DNA from 3 places in the Thermus sp. NEB1569 genome. Region 1 is predicted to be linked to each of the others. Evidence: a T-box and tRNA genes for the amino acid it is inferred to sense, from the RefSeq annotation. Region 1 holds a T-box; the other regions hold tRNA genes.
The links. A T-box is a leader RNA that pairs with one kind of tRNA and senses whether it is charged. The one in region 1 lies ahead of ileS (isoleucine--tRNA ligase), so its partner is inferred to be a tRNA-Ile.
Positions count from the first base shown of each region.

Region 1 (4,715 bases):
GCCAGGGTATCCCCGGGCTTCACCTCATAGACCACCCATCCCTTTTTGACCGCCTGGCCCACCTCCACCGTGTTCGCGGGAAGAGGAAGGGGGCTAAGAGCAGGCAGCTTGGCGAAGGCCAAAGAGGAAACCAAGAGCCATAAACTTCCCCATACTCCCCGCAATGCTCACCTCCCAAACCCCACCAAAACCTCGCGGGGATTATACCAGGACCAAGCGGGGAAAAGGCAAGGGGCAAAAGGCCTTGGGGGGCGGGCTTTCCGCCCCCCAAGGGAAAATCCCGCCTAACGGGCGGCCAAGGACGCCAGAAACTCCTTGTTGTTCTTGGTCCGCCCCAGGCGGGCCAAAAGCATCTCCATGGCCTCCGCCGGGTCCATATCCGCCAGGACCTTCCTGAGAAGCCACATCTTGTGCACCACCTCCTCGCCCAAGAGGAGCTCCTCCCGACGGGTCCCGGACTTCAGGATGTCGATGGCCGGGAAGATGCGGCGCTCCTCGAGGCGGCGGGAAAGGTGGAGCTCCATGTTGCCCGTCCCCTTGAACTCCTCAAAGATCACGTCGTCCATGCGGCTTCCCGTTTCCACCAGGGCCGTGGCCAGGATGGTGAGGCTACCTCCACCCCGGATGTTGCGGGCCGCTCCCAGGAAGCGCTTGGGGAAGTACAGGGCAGCGGAGTCCAAACCGCCCGACAGGGTACGGCCCGTGGGCGGGGTTACCAGGTTGTTGGCCCGGGCCAGGCGGGTGATGGAGTCCAGGAGGATCATCACATGGCCGCCCTCCTCCACGATGCGCTTGGCCCTCTCATGGACGAACTCCGCCACCCGGATATGGTTCTGAGGCGGTTCGTCAAAAGTGCTGGCGATGACCTCGGCTCCCTGGACGCTTTCCCGGAAGTCCGTGACCTCCTCGGGGCGCTCGTCTATGAGCAAAACGATCACCTTGATGTCGGGTTCGTTCTTCAGGACCGCATTGGCGATCTTCTTGAGGAGGGTGGTCTTACCCGCCTTGGGCGGGGCCACGATGAGCCCCCGCTGCCCCCGGCCGATGGGGGCCAGCAGGTCGATCACCCGGGTGGAAAGCTCATCAGGGGTGGTTTCCAGCTTGATCTGCCGGTCGGGGAACTGGGGGATGAGCTCGTCAAAGCGGGGCCGGTTCTTGGCCGCCTCAGGGTCCAGGTCGTTCACCGCCTCCACCTTGAGGAGGGTGCCGTAGCGCTCGTTCTCCCGCGGAGGTCGCACCCGGCCCACGATGTAGTCCCCGCTCCTCAAGGCATACTGCCGGATAAGGCCGGCGGAGACGATGGCCACACGGGATTCCAGGTTGTACAAGCTCTCGGTGATGAAGCCGTACCCATCCGGACTGATCTCCAGGTAACCCTTGACCAGCTGCAGGCCCTCCCCTTGGGTCTGCCGCTCCAGGAGGGCCATAATGAGCTGGTCCTTCTTCATGCGCTTGTAGTTCTCTATGCCCGCTTCCTGGGCCAGGAGGTGCAGCTCCGGCAGAATCTTGGCCGAAAGCTCCTGGTAAGTGAGGGGCGCTTCTTGTTGGGTATCCGCTTTTCTCCTCATGGCTTGACCTTCTCCCAGTCCTCCATAAAGCGTCTAAGCCCTATGTCCGTCAAAGGATGCTTAAGAAGCTGCTTGAAAACCGTATAGGGCATGGTGGCGATGTCCGCCCCCAGAAGGGCGGCCTCCGTCACATGGCGGGGGTGACGGATGGAGGCAGCGATGACCTTGACCGGCAGGTTCTGGACCTGGATCAGCTCCACGATCTCCCGCAAAAGCTCTCCCCCGTCCCAGGAGATATCGTCCACCCGGCCCAGGAAGGGGGAAACGTAGGCCGCCCCTGCCCGGGCCGCCAGAAGAGCCTGGTTGGCGGAAAAGATCAAGGTCATGTTCACCTTCACCCCCTGGGTGGAAAGGCGCTTGCAGGCCTTCAGGCCCTCCTCGGTGGTGGGCAGCTTGACCACGATGTGAGGGTGGATGGCGGCAAGCCGCAGGCCCTCCTCCACCATGGCCCCTGCCTCCAGCGCGGTCACCTCCGCCGACACAGGTCCCTTCGCCACCTCACATATGGCCCGTAGGTGAGCGAACAGAACCTCCTCGGTCAGCTTTGCTCCTCGGCCCGCATACTCCTTAGCCACCAAGGTGGGGTTGGTGGTCACCCCAGAGAGCACCCCCCAGGCAGCGATCTCCTGTATCTCCTCCAAGTTGGCGGTATCCAAGTACAGCTCCATGGACGCTCCTTTTGCGCGGAAGGGGAACCGGCTTAGCCTGAGTCTAGCAGACCCGATGGGGGCGTTGTCAAGCCAGGGGAAAGGCTGCTAGCATGGGCTTAGCCGCCAACGGGGGATTTTACCCCAGGAGGCGGGAGCTGTAAAGGCGAGGATGGGGAGAGTACCCCTTTCCAATAGCCCCAAGCGAGCCGGGGAGGGTGGAAGCCCGGTGGTGAGGAAAGGCGGGAAGATCACCCCGGAGCCGCGGGAGGAAAGGGGCTAAGGGCCTCGAGTAATGCCCGCCGGGTGCGCCCGTGATCGCGCGCAAATGAGGGCCTGGAGGCTATCTCCAGGAAGCGCGGTGGTACCGCGGAAGCCCTTGCGCTTTCGTCCGCGCCCAAAGGGCGCGGACGTTTCTTTAGGGAGGAGCGTATGTTCAAGGAGGTCGGCGAACCCAACTTTCCCAGGCTGGAAGAGGAGGTTCTGGAGTTTTGGCAGCGGGAGAGGATCTTTGAGAAAAGCGTGGAAAACCGTAAAGGGAGGCCCCGCTATACCATTTACGAAGGCCCCCCCACCGCCAACGGCATGCCCCACGTGGGCCATGCCCAGGCCCGAAGCTACAAGGACCTTTTCCCCCGGTACAAGACCATGCGGGGCTATTACGTACCCCGCCGGGCCGGCTGGGACACCCACGGCCTCCCCGTGGAACTGGAGGTGGAGAAGAAGCTGGGGCTAAAGAGCAAACGGGAGATCGAGGCCTACGGCATCGAGCGTTTCAACCAGGCCTGCCGGGAGTCGGTGTTCACCTACGAGAAGGAGTGGGAGGCCTTCACCGAGCGCATCGCCTACTGGGTGGATCTCAAGAACGCCTACGCCACCCTGCACCCCACCTATGTGGAAAGCATCTGGTGGAGCCTGAAGAACCTCTTCGACCGGGGGCTCCTCTACCGGGACCACAAGGTGGTGCCCTACTGTCCCCGGTGCGGCACGCCTCTTTCCTCCCACGAGCTCTCCTTGGGGTACAAGGAGATCACCGATCCCTCGGTTTATGTACGCCTTCCCCTTAAGGAACCGGAAAAACTGGGCCTGAAGCAGGCTAACCTCCTCATCTGGACCACCACCCCCTGGACCCTCCCCGGGAACGTGGCCGCGGCGGTGCACCCCGAGTACACCTATGGGGCCTTTGCCGTGGGGGAGGAGGCGGTGATCATCGAGGAAACCCTGGGGCGCAGGCTCCTCGGCGAGGAAACCCCCATTCTCAGGACCTTTTCGGGTAAGGAACTGGAGGGCCTGGCCTACGACCCCCCTTACCCCCAGGCCCTGGAGAAGGGGTACCTCGTGGTCCTGGCCGAGTACGTGAGCCGGGAGGACGGCACGGGCATCGTCCACCAGGCCCCCGCCTTCGGGGCCGAGGACCTCGAAACGGCCAGGGCCTACGGCCTTCCCCTCCTCAAAACGGTGGACGAGGAGGGGAGACTCCTGGTGGAGCCCTTTAAGGGCCTCTTCTTCCGCGAGGCCAACCGGGCCATTCTGAAAGACCTCCGTTCCCGGGGGCTTCTTTTCAAGGAGGAAAGCTACCTCCACAGCTACCCCCACTGCTGGCGGTGCTCCACCCCCCTCATGTACTACGCCACGGAAACCTGGTTCATCAAAAACACCCTCTTCAAAGAGGAACTCATCCGCAAAAACCAGGAGATCAACTGGGTCCCGCCCCACATCAAGGAGGGACGCTACGGGGAGTGGCTCCGGAACCTGGTGGACTGGGCCCTAAGCCGCAACCGCTACTGGGGCACGCCCCTTCCCATCTGGGTCTGCGGCTCTTGTGGAAAGGAAGAGGCCATCGGCAGCATCCAGGAGCTGAAGGAAAGGGCCACCCATCCCCTTCCCGAGCCCTTTGACCCCCACCGCCCCTACGTGGACGCCGTGGAGCTCCGCTGCTCCTGCGGGGGCACCATGCGCCGGGTGCCCTACGTGATCGACGTGTGGTACGACTCCGGGGCCATGCCCTTTGCCTCCTTGCACTACCCCTTTGAGAACCAGGAGGAGTTTAAGGAGGCCTTCCCCGCGGACTTCATTGCGGAAGGCATCGACCAGACCCGGGGCTGGTTCAACTCCCTGCACCAGCTTGGGGTGATGCTCTTCGGCTCCATCGCTTTCAAAAACGTCATCTGCCACGGCCTCATCCTGGACGAAAAGGGCCAGAAGATGAGCAAGTCCAAGGGGAACGTGGTGGACCCCTGGGACATCATCCGGGAGTTTGGGGCGGATGCCCTCAGGTGGTACATCTACATCTCCGCTCCCCCGGAGGCGGACCGCCGCTTCGGACCCAACCTGGTACGGGAAACGGTGCGGGACTACTTCCTCACCCTCTGGAATGTGTATAGCTTCTTCGTCACCTACGCCAACCTGGACCAGCCAGACCTTAAGAACCCGCCTCCCGTGGAGAAGCGGCCCGAGCTGGACCGCTGGCTTCTTGCCCGGCTCCAGGATCTGATTCAGA
Region 1 is NZ_CP092445.1:1,346,656-1,351,370, forward strand. Features, by position in the region: gene MI302_RS07710 (peptidoglycan DD-metalloendopeptidase family protein) at 1-122, opposite strand, end outside; gene rho (transcription termination factor Rho) at 285-1,568, opposite strand; gene fsa (fructose-6-phosphate aldolase) at 1,565-2,236, opposite strand; T-box leader at 2,376-2,613, shown strand; gene ileS (isoleucine--tRNA ligase) at 2,648-4,715, shown strand, end outside.

Region 2 (4,715 bases), 270 kb from region 1:
AACCAGCGCTCCGGCAAGCGCGCCGCATACCCCGAAGCCAAAAGCGCCCTCCTGGCGGCCAAGCGCTGGGTGGAGGCCATCGGCCAGGCCAAGCGGGGCCAGAAGGTGGACCTCGAGGGCCTGCCCACCGCCCCCCACCACGTACTTCCCTACGCCCGGGAGATCCGCGCCGCCGCCTCCGCCCTCGGCATTCCTTATGGGGTGCTGGCCGCCATTGTGGATAACGAGCAGTACGGGGGGGACAAGGCCTTGGGGCTTTCCCGGGGGGTGCGGGAAGCGGCGGACGGCTTAGCCCAAGGTCTGGCCGAGGTCCAAGGCCACGCCCCCTTGAGCCGCACCCTGGGCCTGGCCCAGATGAGCTGGGAGGATGCCCTCAAGCAACAGGACCGCCTGCGACTCTTCGGGGCCTGGGATCCCGCAAGACCCTTCCCCAAGACCGAGGCCGAGGCCAGGAAGGCCCTCGAGGATCCCTACCTCAACCTCCTCTTCACCGCAAGCCGGCTTAGAGGCTACTTCAACGCCCTCCTCGGCCTCCCCCCACGGGATACCCGCCTTCTGGATGACCCCTGGCTCTACTACCTGGGCCCCGCCTGGCACAACTACCCCTTGCGGGCCCAGAACCTGGAAACCTGGGAGGATAGCTTCCACGGCTTTTTCAAGGGCCTTTTCTACCAGGTAGCCCTGGAAGGACGCTGGCACCTGGAAGGCCGCACCCTCCTGCCCCTTAAAGCCTGGGGGCCTGGGGCACAGGACCCAGCTCCCTCCTCCGTCCCCGCCCTAACGCCCTAGATCCGTTCCATCCAGGGAAGGGGCTCCCCGGGGGGTAAAACAGGCCAGCGCCCCTCTTTCATGTGGCGGAAAATGGCCTCCACCGCCTTTTCCGCCTCCTCCACCCAAAGCCTGGGGTAAAGGGAGCGCTTGGCCAAAAACTCCTCCCGGTCGAAGACCTGGCAGGTATGGTCGGCCTGGCAACGCACGTCCAGCTCGAGGTCGTACTGGCGAAAACCCCTTCCCGTCCACTCTGCCGGGGTTTGCACGTTCCAGTAATACTCCAGCACCCGGCCCTCCCTCACATCCGGTCCCCCGGAGTACCAGGCCCCAGGGAAAAAGGCCACATAGGCATCGTGGTCCAGCACCACCGCCTTCCCCTTGGCCACGTGGTGAAAGGTCCCGCCCTGGGGGAGCAAGGTCAGGACGCCTTCCGGGCGTACCTCCACCACCCGGGCCTGCCAAAAATAGTGCAGGCTATCCCCCGGGAACTTGCAAAACTCCACCCGCACCAGGTCCCCGGGGGAAAGAGGCCAAGCCAGGGCCTCCATGCAGCGGGTTTACTTCTTGGTGCTGATGCCCAGGGCCTTATAGAGGGCGCAGAAGCCGGTGACCGCCGTGAAGAGGAGGACCACCCCCACGATCCCCAGGATCCAGTTCCAGGGGGATGCCGACTGGAAAGCGAAGTAGAAGAGGACCAGGGCCAGAATAAAGCGAATCACCCTATCGGTGGTGCTCTCGTTTACGGTCATAGGCTTCACCTCTAAATGGAAGTATACACCCTAAAGCGCGGTCCCTTGTCCTGCCTTGTGCTACAATGCTTTTCTGGCGTGGGCCGTTAGCTCAATCGGTCAGAGCGGCCGGCTCATAACCGGTTGGTTGCAGGTTCAAGTCCTGCACGGCCCACCAGCGCCCTATCTGCAAGAGTCCCGCCTCCTCAAGAGGCGGGAAACGTGTTTGTACCAGCCCCTTCCTCTGGCAGAATCTAGCTATGGAGGCCCTGCAAGCCTTTCAAATCCTGGATCTGCGCATCGGCCGCATCTTGAAGGCCGAACCCCACGAGAAAGCCCGCAAACCCAGCTACAAGCTCTGGATCGACCTCGGGCCCTTAGGGGTCAAACAGAGTTCCGCCCAGATTACCGAGCTTTACCGCCCCGAGGACCTGGTGGGCCGCCTGGTGGTGTGCGCGGTGAACCTGGGAACCCGCTCCATCGCAGGCTTTCCCTCCGAGGTGCTGGTCCTGGGGGCTAAGGATGCCGAGGGCCGGGTGGTCCTCCTCACCACAGAGCGGGAGGTACCCCTGGGGGAAAGGGTCTTCTAGCGGGTCCGGGTCACCTTGGTGAGGTGCCGGGGCCGGTCCGGATCCAGGCCCCGGGAGCGGGCCAGGGCCTCCGCCTTGGGATAGAAGGCCTGGGCCAGGAAAAGAGGGGTGATCTCGGGCACGGAGGCCACGGGAAGCGCCAGGGGAGAATCCGCCAGGGCCAAGGCATCGGGTTCCGGGGAGAGAACGAGAAGATGAGCCCCTTTCGCCTTTAACCCCTCGAGGGTGGAAAGAAGGGCCTCCAAGGCCTCATCCTTTTGCACCAAGGCCAGCACCGGAAAGCCAGCCTCCAAAAGGGCCTGGGGACCGTGGAGGAACTCCGCCGCCGAAAACCCCTCCGCATGAAGCCCCGCCACCTCCTTCAGCTTCAAGGCCGCCTCGAGGGCCACGGGGTACGTGAACCCCCGCCCCAGGACGAAAAGGTTTTCCGCATCTTCCAGGTAATCCAGCTCCCCCGAGGCCTCCAAGGCCCGGTGCAAGGCCTCGGGTAAGGCGGGAAGGACCTGGCGCAGGCGGCTTTCCTCCACCAGCTGGGCCAGGAGGTGGAGGGTGGCGGCCAGCATGGCGAGGAAGCTCTTGGTGGCGGCCACCGCCTTCTCCTCCCCGGCATGGAGGGGAAGGACCACCTCCGCCATCCGGGCAAGAGGGCTCTCCTCCCGGTTCACCAGGGCCACGGTGAGGGCTCCCTGGGAGCGGTAGGCGCTTACCACCTCCAAAAGGTCGGGGCTTTCCCCGCTTTGGCTAAAGGCGAGAAGAAGGGAGGGAAAAGGCACCCTGGGCCTAGCCCGGTAAAGGGTGAGGACGGAAGGGGCCAAGGAGAGAACCGGCCACTCCAATCGGGCCTCGAGGAGGTACTTGGCAAAAAGGGCGGCGTGGTCGGAACTCCCCCGGGCCACGGTAAGGGTGAGAGCCGGGGGGCGCTTCCTCAGGAAGCGGGCCAAGCTCCTCACCTCGCCCTCGTTCTCCCTAAGGAGGCGCTCTATGACCTTGGGGGCTTCCTCCGCCTCGGTACGCATCCAAGAGGCCATAGGTTCACTATAGGGCACGGGAAGCCCCCCCCTGCCACCTGGTCCTTCCCAGAAGGTAGTGGTATACTTCCACGGATGGACCGCATCGTCATCCGGGGGGCACGGGAGCACAACCTCAAGAACATCAGCCTGGAGCTCCCGCGGGGCAAGTTCATCGTCATCACCGGGGTTTCCGGCTCGGGCAAGAGCACCCTGGCCTTTGACACCATCTACGCAGAGGGGCAGCGGCGCTATGTGGAAAGCCTCTCCAGCTACGCCCGCCAGTTCCTGGGGGTCATGGACAAGCCCGAGGTGGAAAGCATCGAGGGCCTCTCCCCCGCCATCTCCATCGACCAGAAAACCACCAGCCACAACCCCCGCTCCACCGTGGGCACGGTGACGGAGATCCACGACTACCTCCGCCTTCTTTATGCCCGCATCGGCACCGCCTACTGCCCGGAGTGCGGCCGCCCTATTGAGAAGCAGTCTGCTAGCGAGATCACCGACCGCCTCCTGAAGAACCCCCCGGGCACCCGGGCCATCCTCATGGCTCCTTTGGTGCGGGGGAGAAAGGGGGAGTACCGCAAGCTTTTCCAGCAACTCATGAAGGAAGGCTACGCCCGGGTGCGGGTGGATGGGGTCATCTACCTCCTGGAGGAGGCCCAGAACCTAAACCTGGAAAAGTACGAGAAGCACGACATTGACCTGGTGGTGGACCGGGTGGTCCTTAAGGAGGAGGAACGCCCCCGCATCGCCGAGGCAGTGGAGCTCGCCCTCCTTAGGGGCGAGGGGCTCATGCGGGTCCTTTACCCGGATTCCGGCCAGGAGGAGCTTTTCTCCGAGAAGTTCGCCTGTCCCGAGCACGGAAGCGTCCTGGAGGAGCTCGAGCCCCGCATCTTCTCCTTCAACGCCCCCTACGGGGCCTGCCCTGCCTGCTCGGGTCTGGGTTACAAGCAGGAGTTTGACCCTGAGCTCATCGTGAACCCCGAGCTCTCCCTGGCCGAGGGGGCCATCCTGCCCTGGGCCCGGGGGCGGGACACGGGGCGAAGCTACCTCTGGGACCGGCTTCGGGCCTTGGCAGAACACATGGGCTTCGACCTCAAAACCCCCTTCAAGGACCTGCCGGAGGAAGCCCAGCAGGCCGTGCTCCACGGCCTTCCCGAGCCCTTTGAGGTGGTCTTCCGCCGGGGAGGCAAGGAAACCTTCCGGGTGGAGGTCCACTACGAGGGGGTCATCCCCTGGCTGCAGAAGCGGTACCAGGAGGCGGAGTCCGAAGGGGTCAAGGAGGCGCTGGAAGGCTTCATGTCGCAGAAGCCCTGCCCGGTGTGCGGCGGCACCCGCTACAAGAAGGAAGTGCTCTCCGTAAGGGTGGCGGACAAGAACATCGCCGAGGTTTCGGCCCTGCCCGTTCGCGAGGCCCTAGAGTTTTTCCGGAACCTCGAGGCCTATCTCTCCCCCTTCCAGGCCCAGATCGCCCGCCCCATCCTGCGGGAGATCGTGGAGAGGCTGGGCTTCCTGGTGGGGGTGGGGCTGGACTACCTCACCCTGGACCGAGCCGCCAACACCCTCTCCGGAGGGGAGGCCCAGCGGATCCGCCTGGCCACCCAGGTAGGAAGCGG
Region 2 is NZ_CP092445.1:1,612,466-1,617,180, forward strand. Features, by position in the region: gene MI302_RS09220 (hypothetical protein) at 1-789, shown strand, start outside; gene MI302_RS09225 (DUF402 domain-containing protein) at 786-1,319, opposite strand; gene MI302_RS09230 (DUF2892 domain-containing protein) at 1,329-1,520, opposite strand; tRNA gene MI302_RS09235 (tRNA-Ile) at 1,601-1,677, shown strand; gene MI302_RS09240 (tRNA-binding protein) at 1,760-2,089, shown strand; gene MI302_RS09245 (SIS domain-containing protein) at 2,086-3,117, opposite strand; gene uvrA (excinuclease ABC subunit UvrA) at 3,193-4,715, shown strand, end outside.
Region 2: it encodes a tRNA-Ile, which carries the amino acid that the T-box ahead of ileS (isoleucine--tRNA ligase) is inferred to sense. The anticodon was not compared.

Region 3 (4,715 bases), 940 kb from region 1:
CCTCGGGACGGAGGGCATTGGCTCGGCCACCCTATCGGCACCCGCCACGGGGAGCTACGTTCCTATCGTGGTCGTTCAGAACCTTGGGACGGAGAACCTTGGCACCGCTACCCTCTCCGCCCCGACCACGGGAACCTACGCCCTGGTAGTGGTGGTCGTGGACTCGAGAGGGGCAAACTACTTCCCCCCTGGCTACGAAGCCCTGGGTTCGGCTACCCTCTCTGCCCCAACCACAGGGAGCTACGAACTCGCCTAAGGAGGAAGCATGGGAAAGATTATCGTGCCCGGCAAGGAAATCCTGATACCGAGGGTTGTGGTGCGGCCCCTTCTGCCGCCGCCACCGACATTCAGCGCCCGCCTGCAACCGCAACACCTGCATTGGCAGGTGGGGCGCTATAAGGAGCGCCTGACCTCCGGCCCGGGCGGGCTCGGAAGGGAGAAGATTTGGGTCGTTGAGAAGGAGGCCGAACAGCACAACCTCATCTTGACCCAGACCTATGACGCGCTAATACCGAGCAGCGGATTTGCCTCGCTCGCCGACTACGCCGTAGTGGGCACGGGCTCAACGCCACCGAATGCGACCCAGGCGGGGTTAGTAGCCGAAGTAGCGAGGACGAACGCCGGAGTAAGCGGCGAACCCGACACGATTGCGCGCCAGTCCACCTCCGGCCCCGGGGTTGGAACATTCATCATCACAAAGAAGCGCGAGTTCACCGAAGCCCAGGTGGGCGGCAGAAACCTCACCGAGTGGGGGTTCAGTCCCTCCGGTAGCGCAGGGGGCAACCTGATGACCAGGGAGCTGTTCCGGGACGGGCTGGGTAACCCCGTGGTCATCTCGCTAGCTTCGGACCAGAGGCTACGGCTCATTTACGCCTATCAGGTCAGCTACTCTCCAAACGCCGGGGCGCCGCAGGACGCAAGCATAAACATTGCCAACCTTGGTACCTTCGCCGGGAAGGTGTTCGCCACGCGCTACTATAACGCATACGATAGCGGAATGGGCGACCTCTATCTGCTGTCGTGGTGGGCTATGGCGTACGTGGGAAACAACATCGACGCCTTGTATTTCTACCCCCTAGACGCCTATAAGGCGCCGAACTTAGACTCTCAGTTTGGAAACTACTCCTCCCCAGTCGGGTACCAAATAACTTCCGGGATGTTCACAGCCATCACCAGAGGTCGGAAGATAAACGCCATCACCATCCCCGCCACCGATTACAACCGCGACATCTATGGGTTTGCGATAATCAGGTACTCTGGCTCGTCCCACGTCGGCGGCTTCGCCCTCGCGTTCAACAGCGGCGTAAAGTTCACCAAAAGCAACCTCTACAAGCTCGTCGTTGGAGAATGGACTTTGACCTGGGGGCCGTGATGATCCCGCAAGGATGGGCAATCCGAGACCTGGTTGTACCCCCGGCTCAGGGGGTGCCCGTTTTGGACGTTGGACTATTCCCGTTGGCCCGCAAACATGGACGGCACGTCCCGGGAGCAGAGGCCAAAGGGGGCATGGCGCGTTACTGGGACATCCACGGCTTTGTCTGGTACCACGCCGGCGGGATGTTGACCTTGAACCGGGGCATGAAGCGGATCCGCCGCACGGCTAGGGGGGTGGAAGACGTTGCGCACCGGAGGGGTTAGCTGGGGGGTGGTGGCGTTGGGCGGCCTGGCCGCCTTCCTCCTCCTTCGGCCCCGCCCGGCGCGTGGTGGGGGTGGGGGAACCCCTGGTTCTGGAAGCGCCTGCCCCTACCCTCCCCCGGGGCCCCCGCCCTTGGACAAGGACCGGTGGAGCTTGATTGACCGCATTTATGCTCGCATTTCGGAAGTCAACCCCGCCCTGGCCCGGCAGTCCTGCGGGGACTGCGGGGGGCGGAACCTGGCCCAGATCGTGGCCGGGGCCCTGGCCCAGGCGGAAGGGATGGGGGTGCCCCCGGACCTCGTGGTGGCCCTGGCCCGGCGAGAGTCCTCCTTCAACCCCCACGTGGACCGGGTGGCGTACGCCCTCCAGATCAGCAGCAACGGGGCCACCTGCGCCTCGGGGTCCGAGATCGGCCCGCTTCAGGTCAAACCCTGCGCCTTCCGCCAGGTGGGCATGGACCCCACCCTCCTCCTCAACATGCCCATCCCGGCCCGGGTGCAGTACGCCACGGCGGCGGGGATCCGCTATCTGGCGTGGTTGAAGGGGCAGTTTCCCACGTGGTGCGATGTCCTGCACGCCTACAACCGGGGGCCTACCGCTTATAGGCGGGGTGAGCGGAATGACGCCTATGTAGACCAGATCCTGGCCTGGGCGTCCCAATACTCCGAGCTGAGGGTATGAGGCAGCTTCCTTGGGGCATCCTGCTCATGTTTGCGACACTGGCTGTCGCCTTTGCGTTGGCGGGCCTCTGGTGGTGGCTGCTCTTCCTAGGCGGCCTGATCCTTTGGCTTGGGATCGTGGAGCTGTGGGCCGTGCGCCGCACGGGGCTCACCATCTCGGGGCAGTTTCTGGCGTGGGCCCGAAGGCATCCGTGGTGGGCAGGGGTCATGGCCGCCCTTTTGGGCGGGGCTATGGGTTATTTGGTCTACCACCTAACAACGGGCTATTAGGTGTCGTGTAGGTGTCAAAAGGCGCTCCCCGGGGCCTTGGTGACCCCGGGGATTTGCCTTTCTCATCGTGGTGGGCGATGGTGGACTTGAACCACCGACCTCACGCTTATCAGGCGTGCGCTCTGACCAGCTGAGCTAATCGCCCCCGCACGCAAAAACTAGCTTAACGAGGGGAAGCCTTTCCGTCAAGATACCCAGAGGCCTACCCCCACGGCCCCCCTTGACAGTCTTGTGTTGGTCTGGTAGTTTTTTCTTTGCGCTGCCTGAAGGGGCGGCGGGGGATCTTGAAAGCTGGGGTGGAGGATAGGTAGTTAGAGGCCGTGATGAGCGGCCTTTGAGGGTCAAGATGCTAAGGGCCCACGGTGGATGCCTTGGCACCCGAGCCGATGAAGGACGTGGCTACCTGCGATAAGCCAGGGGGAGCCGGTAGCGGGCGTGGATCCCTGGATGTCCGAATGGGGGAACCCGGCCCGTGGGAACACGGGTCACCGCCGATTGGCGGGGGGAACCTGGGGAACTGAAACATCTCAGTACCCAGAGGAGAGGAAAGCGAAAGCGACTCCCTGAGTAGCGGCGAGCGAAAGGGGAAGAGCCTAAACCGTCTGGCTTGTCCGGGCGGGGTAGTGGGGCCCTCGGATACCGAATCCCCGACTCTAGCCGAAGCTGTTGGGAAGCAGCGCCAGAGAAGGTGAAAGCCCTGTAGGCGAAAGGGGAGGGGATAGGTGAGGGTACCCGAGTACCCTGTGGTTCGTGGAGCCATGGGGGAATCTGGGCGGACCACCGCCTAAGGCTAAGTACTCCGGGTGACCGATAGTGAACCAGTACCGTGAGGGAAAGGTGAAAAGAACCCCGGGAGGGGAGTGAAATAGAGCCTGAAACCGTGGGCTTACAAGCAGTCGCGGCCCCTTTAGGGGTTGCGGCGTGCCTATTGAAGCATGAGCCGGCGACTCACGGTCGTGGGCGAGCTTAAGCCGTTGAGGCGGAGGCGTAGGGAAACCGAGTCCGAATAGGGCGTTAGTCCGCGGCCGTGGACCCGAAACCGGGTGAGCTAGCCCTGGCCAGGGTGAAGCTGGGGTGAAGCCCAGTGGAGGCCCGAACCGGTGGGGGATGCAAACCCCTCGGATGAGCTGGGGTTAGGAGTGAAAAGCTAACCGAACCCGGAGATAGCTGGTTCTCCCCGAAATGACTTTAGGGTCAGCCTCAGGTGCTGACTGGGGCCTGTAGAGCACTGATAGGGCTAGGGGGCCCACCAGCCTACCAAACCCTGTCAAACTCCGAAGGGTCTAAGGTGGAGCCTGGGAGTGAGGGCGCGAGCGATAACGTCCGTGTCCAAGCGCGGGAACAACCGAGACCGCCAGCTAAGGTCCCGAAGTCTGGGCTAAGTGGGAAAGGATGTGGCGTTGCTGAGACAGCCAGGAGGTTGGCTTAGAAGCAGCCATCCTTTAAAGAGTGCGTAATAGCTCACTGGTCGAGTGACGCTGCGCCGAAAATGATCGGGGCTTAAGCCCAGCGCCGAAGCTGCGGGTCTGAGGGGTGATCCCTCAGGCGGTAGGGGAGCGTTCCCGATGCCGATGAAGGTCGTCCGCGAGGGCGGCTGGAGGTAAGGGAAGTGCGAATGCCGGCATGAGTAACGATAAACAGGGTGAGAATCCCTGTCGCCGTAAGCCCAAGGGTTCCTACGCAATGGTCGTCAGCGTAGGGTTAGGCGGGGCCTAAGGTGAGGCCGAGAGGCGTAGCCGAAGGACAGCCGGTTAATATTCCGGCCCTTCCCGCAGGTGCGATGGGGGGACGCTCTAGGCTAGGGGGACCGGAGCCATGGACGAGCCCGGCCAGAAGCGCAGGGTGGGAGGTAGGCAAATCCGCCTCCCAACAAGCTCTGCGTGGTGGGGAAGCCCGTACGGGTGACAACCCCCCGAAGCCAGGGAGCCAAGAAAAGCCTCTAAGCACAACCTGCGGGAACCCGTACCGCAAACCGACACAGGTGGGCGGGTGCAAGAGCACTCAGGCGCGCGGGATAACCCTCGCCAAGGAACTCTGCAAGTTAGCCCCGTAACTTCGGGAGAAGGGGTGCTCGCCTTTGGGCGAGCCGCAGTGAACAGGCTCTGGCGACTGTTTACCAAAAACACAGC
Region 3 is NZ_CP092445.1:409,210-413,924, reverse strand. Features, by position in the region: gene MI302_RS12165 (hypothetical protein) at 1-256, shown strand, start outside; gene MI302_RS02755 (hypothetical protein) at 266-1,372, shown strand; gene MI302_RS02750 (transglycosylase SLT domain-containing protein) at 1,649-2,317, shown strand; gene MI302_RS02745 (hypothetical protein) at 2,314-2,586, shown strand; tRNA gene MI302_RS02740 (tRNA-Ile) at 2,655-2,731, opposite strand; rRNA gene MI302_RS02735 (23S ribosomal RNA) at 2,926-4,715, shown strand, end outside.
Region 3: it encodes a tRNA-Ile, which carries the amino acid that the T-box ahead of ileS (isoleucine--tRNA ligase) is inferred to sense. The anticodon was not compared.